2 regions of the Aliidiomarina minuta genome follow, and region 2 is predicted to be linked to the other one. Evidence: predicted binding sites of a transcription regulator. Region 2 holds the regulator's gene; the other holds the start of a gene.
The links. Region 2 encodes FliA, which starts transcription of late flagellar genes. Its sites were predicted from a motif close to CTAAAGNTNNNNNNNNNNNNGCCGATA; they were not measured.
Positions count from the first base shown of each region.

Region 1: a site for FliA is predicted at 1,121-1,147, ahead of CWE09_RS05450 (flagellar protein MotY). Genes of this name have one in related genera too.

Region 1 covers NZ_PIPL01000001.1:1,129,008-1,131,412, forward strand. Annotated here, with positions in the region: gene nth (endonuclease III) at 1-172, shown strand, start outside; gene CWE09_RS05450 (flagellar protein MotY) at 181-1,089, opposite strand; gene rnt (ribonuclease T) at 1,217-1,855, shown strand; gene CWE09_RS05460 (peroxiredoxin) at 1,907-2,405, opposite strand, start outside.
Region 2 covers NZ_PIPL01000001.1:1,367,288-1,369,692, forward strand. Annotated here, with positions in the region: gene CWE09_RS06545 (protein phosphatase CheZ) at 1-276, opposite strand, end outside; gene cheY (chemotaxis response regulator CheY) at 296-679, opposite strand; gene CWE09_RS06555 (RNA polymerase sigma factor FliA) at 727-1,452, opposite strand; gene CWE09_RS06560 (MinD/ParA family protein) at 1,445-2,287, opposite strand; gene flhF (flagellar biosynthesis GTPase FlhF) at 2,336-2,405, opposite strand, start outside.

The sequences.
Region 1 (2,405 bases), 240 kb from region 2:
CGTGGTCGATGTGGAGCAGAAGCTGATTAAAGTAGTGCCTGCGGAGTTTAAAGTCGACGTCCATCACTGGTTGATATTACACGGCCGCTATACCTGTATTGCCCGCAAACCGCGCTGTGGTTCATGCATTATTGAAGATCTTTGTGAGTTTAAAGAGAAAACCGAAATTTAGCCGTGCTTTTAATCAGCACGGCTGCTTAGCAAGGAAGGATTAAAAGGCCGCTTCATCTGAATCACCACGCGACGGTTTTTAGCTCGCTCCAACTCATTCTGGTTACCAGCAGAGTGGCGCATTTCGCCATGCGCATTCACCGCAATCTGCTCTTCTTCTACACCATGCTGTAGTAAAAAATCTTTCACCGACTGAGCACGTCGCTCAGCCAGTTCTTCGTTCTCTTCGTAGGTACCGTAAGAATCAGTATGCGCATCGACCAGCACCAGCTGAATATCAGTATCATGGCGTAAGTATTCGCTAATCTGCATGAGCCGGCGTTTCGAAGGGTTGGTTAACTGCTCAGTGTATTCCTGATAATTTAACACCGTAAAAGAAATATCTTCAAAGCTGTAGGGCAACAAGTTACTGATGCAATGTAAAAAGTCATCATAACGGTCATGGAAGTTGACTGCCGATAAACTGACCTGCACCGAATCTCGTGAATTGTGCCAGTCTTCATAAAAGAAAGTTGGCTTCATCCCCTTCTCAAGCTCAGTCAATACTGTCCACGCCATAGGTTTGTCCAATTCACTGCTGAACTGACGATAGAGATCCATATTACCCAGTTCCTGGCTGGCGACACCAGGACGCCAGTGCGGCGCCACCGATTTAACGCGAGCCACATCGTAAGTATCAGGCAAACGCATCATGTCCAGCTGCAGGCGCAGGTTCATATCGCGACTCGCTTCACTGACAAAACGCACATTACCATAACGGGGAATATCGTGCTCAAGGGTACATTGCAGCGGAGAGTATTCACTGACCCGCCACTCTGAGTTATCCAGGTTGGCTCCATACTGACGCACTGATGCATTAGCCGTCTGACTTGCTATCAAGCCTGCTAATAAAGATAAGGTCAGTACTTTTTTAAGCATGGATCGCTTCCTGTTCCGGGTTTGACTTATTTATCGACCCCTGGCCGTGCTTCTTTAGCATTTAAAACGCCTTTCTGGCATACTAGCCAGCGTTAAAATCACAGTGAAGATGGCACACAGGAGCTTCATGAGCGAGACCAGCCCCAGCACCAACAACAAAATGAAAGAGCGTTTTCGTGGTTATTTACCCGTAGTTATTGATGTCGAAACCGCAGGCTTTAATTCACAAACCGATGCCCTGCTGGAAATCGCCGCTGTTATCCTCGACTTTGATGATAACGGAGATCTACACCCGGTGGCCACCCATCATGCGCACGTCGAACCTTTTGCCGGCGCTAATATCGAGCAGGCTGCCATCGAATTTAACGGCATTGATCCCCATAGCCCCTTACGTGGCGCTATCAGTGAAGACGAAGCTATTAAGAAAATTTTCACAGCGGTACGTAAAGCGCAAAAAGCTGCCGAATGTCAGCGCTCAGTGCTGGTCGGGCACAATGCCACTTTTGATCACAACTTCATGATGGCCGCAGCCCAACGCAACAATATAAAACGCAACCCGTTCCACCCCTTTGTTACTTTTGACACCGCGGCACTAGCCGCTTTAACACTTGGGCAAACGGTACTTGCGAAAGCCTGTAAGACCGCAGGTATAGAGTTCGACGGCAACCAGGCCCACTCAGCCGTCTACGACACCGAACGTACCGCAGAACTGTTCTGCTGGATGGTAAACCGCTGGCGCGCCCTCGGCGGCTGGCCCCTCCCCTAACACGCACAAAAAAACCGCGCCGAAGCGCGGTTTTTTTTATTTCCGGTAGGCTTACAGCTTGCCAGAATTCTTAGACAGATAATCAGCAACGCCTGCAGCGTCCGCTTTCATACCTTCGTCACCTTCGTTCCAGCCAGCTGGGCAAACTTCACCGTGTTCTTCGTGAAAGTTCAAAGCGTCAACCATACGCAGCATTTCATCGATGTTACGACCCAGAGGCAAGTCGTTAACTACCTGATGACGTACCTGACCAGCTTCGTCAATCAAGAAAGACGCACGGAAAGCTACGCCTGCTTCAGGATGCTCTACATCGTATGCTTTACAGATTTCGTGCTTAACGTCAGCAACCAGTGGGTATTTAACTTCACCAATACCACCGTTATCAACACTGGTGTTACGCCATGCGTTATGTGAAAACTGAGAGTCGATTGAACAACCAATCACTTTAACACCACGCTTTTCGAATTCAGCCAGGCGCTTATCAAAAGCAATCAGCTCTGAAGGGCATACGAAAGTGAAGTCCAGCGGGTAAAAGAAAAGTACCGCTTTT
Region 2 (2,405 bases):
ATCTTCAGTACGTTCCATGACGTAGTTCAGGCGATTTTTGGCATCCGGCAAGTCATCTGAAGTCATTTTTTCCAGCCGTGGATCGAGCTGAAAATCAGATAACGAATCATGCAACTGACGGGTAAGTTTGCCAACAGACATGAACAAGTCATCGCTGCTCTCATCTTTTAAACCAAGGAAAAGCGCGTTCGCTTCTTCCTGCTTATCAGCTTCGAGTAAGATTACCAGCTCACGTGCCTGTTCAAGGCTAATTGCCGGCCCAACTTCGCTTTTCATAGGCTGGTCCTTGCTTTGATTACCCAAGACGTTCAAACACTTTGTCCAGTTTTTCTTTCAACGTGGCCGCCGTAAAAGGTTTTACTATATATCCGTTTACACCCGCTTGAGCTGCCTCAATGATCTGTTCACGTTTCGCCTCCGCCGTCACCATAAGCACAGGAATCTCTTTCATGCTGTCGTCGGCCCGAATAGCCCGCAACAGATCAATCCCCTGCATACCAGGCATGTTCCAGTCAGTTACAACAAAATCAAAATCACCATTCTGCAGCATCGGCAGCGCGGTAGTACCGTCATCTGCTTCTTCTATATTCTGGAAACCAAGATCACGTAACAGATTCTTGATAATACGTCGCATCGTAGAAAAGTCGTCTACGACCAGGATTTTCATACTTTTATCCAAAGTACCCTCCACTGAGGCAATTGATTTATAAAAGGTTAATTATTATATCAGCCAGTCCAGTCTTGCATACGCGATTTTAGTCGTAGCATGGCCTGGCTGTGTATCTGACTTACCCGAGATTCGCTGACACTTAATACTTCACCAATTTCTTTTAAGTTCAGTTCTTCATCGTAATATAAAGACAATACCAGCGCTTCACGTTCTGGCAAAGTCCGAATTGAAGCTGATAAAGAGCGCTGGAACGCATCCTGCTCTATATCATTAAAAGGGCCATCAAAAGAAGCGTCCTGCTTATCAGAAAGCAAAGCGTCTTCCGTTACCCCTAAATCTTCGATGCCAATCATACGCCCTGAGCGCACGTCATTCAAAATATGATGATAATCATCGAGTTCCATATTCAGTTTTTCGGCAACTTCCAAATCCCGTGCATCGCGGCCAGTCTCACTTTCAACTTCACGAATAGCGGTCGCAATCAGGCGGCTATTTTTATGCACTGAACGAGGTGCCCAGTCGCCACGCCGGATTTCATCCAGCATGGCACCGCGAATACGGATCCCGGCAAAGGTTTCAAAACTGGCCCCTTTGCTATGATCAAAATTACCTGATGCCTCCAACAGGCCTATCATGCCTGCCTGAATCAGGTCATCGACCTGCACACTGGCGGGTAAACGGGCCACCATATGGTGCGCTATACGTTTCACCAGATTGGTATGTTGTTCAACAATCTGGGTCCGGTCGTCGCGAGATATCGCGTAGGCAGCTGCTTTACTCATTGGCCACCCCTTTATAGGTTGTCGGCTGTTGTACTAATTGCTCAATAAAAAATTCTAAATGACCGCCTGGCTGACCACTGACCGGCCACCTGGCCGCCCGGTGGGCCAGCGCTTTAAATGCCAGTGAAGAAGGCGATCTGGGAAAGGCTTCTATCACCAGTTGCTGACGCCTCACGCCTTTGCGCAGGTTTTCGTCATAAGGCACTATAGCGGCCAGCTCCAGCGCTACATCAAGGAAGCGGTCGGTCACTTTAGTCAGCTTGTTGAATAAAACCTGCCCTTCACGCATGGTTCGCACCATGTTGGCAATGACTTTAAAACGGAACACCTGATGCTCCCGGCTGAGTACCTTGACCAGTGCGTAAGCATCAGTAATCGACGTAGGCTCGTCACAGACCACCAGAACCACATCCTGAGCAGCACGGGAAAAACTAAGAACCATATCCGATATGCCTGCCGCAGTGTCGATGATTAAGACATCGAAATCTTCCTGCATGGAGCTGAAGGCGCGAATCAGGCCAGCGTGTTCTGCAGGGCTTAATTCAACCATATTGCGGGTGCCTGAGGTGGCTGGCACTATTTTTATGCCCGCCGGGCCTTCTACCAGAATATCATCTAAGTCGCACTGTCCAGCCAGCACATGAGACAGATTCCGGCGCACTCGTAGCCCCAACATGACATCTACATTGGCCAGCCCCAAATCAGCGTCCAGAACTAATACTCGCTGCCCTTGCTGAGCCATGCCCACGGCCATATTCAGAGAAACATTGGTTTTACCCACGCCTCCTTTGCCGCCGGTGACCGCAATCACCTTGACCATGCTCTGCTTCATCATTTTGCGTAAACCGCTTGCTTGATCTATCACGATAGTTATCTCTTCTTATTACTGCTGTGACAGCTGCGAACTCGCTTCCGCATTAAAGCGGTAGCTCTCGGGCTTAGTCTTTGCTGCC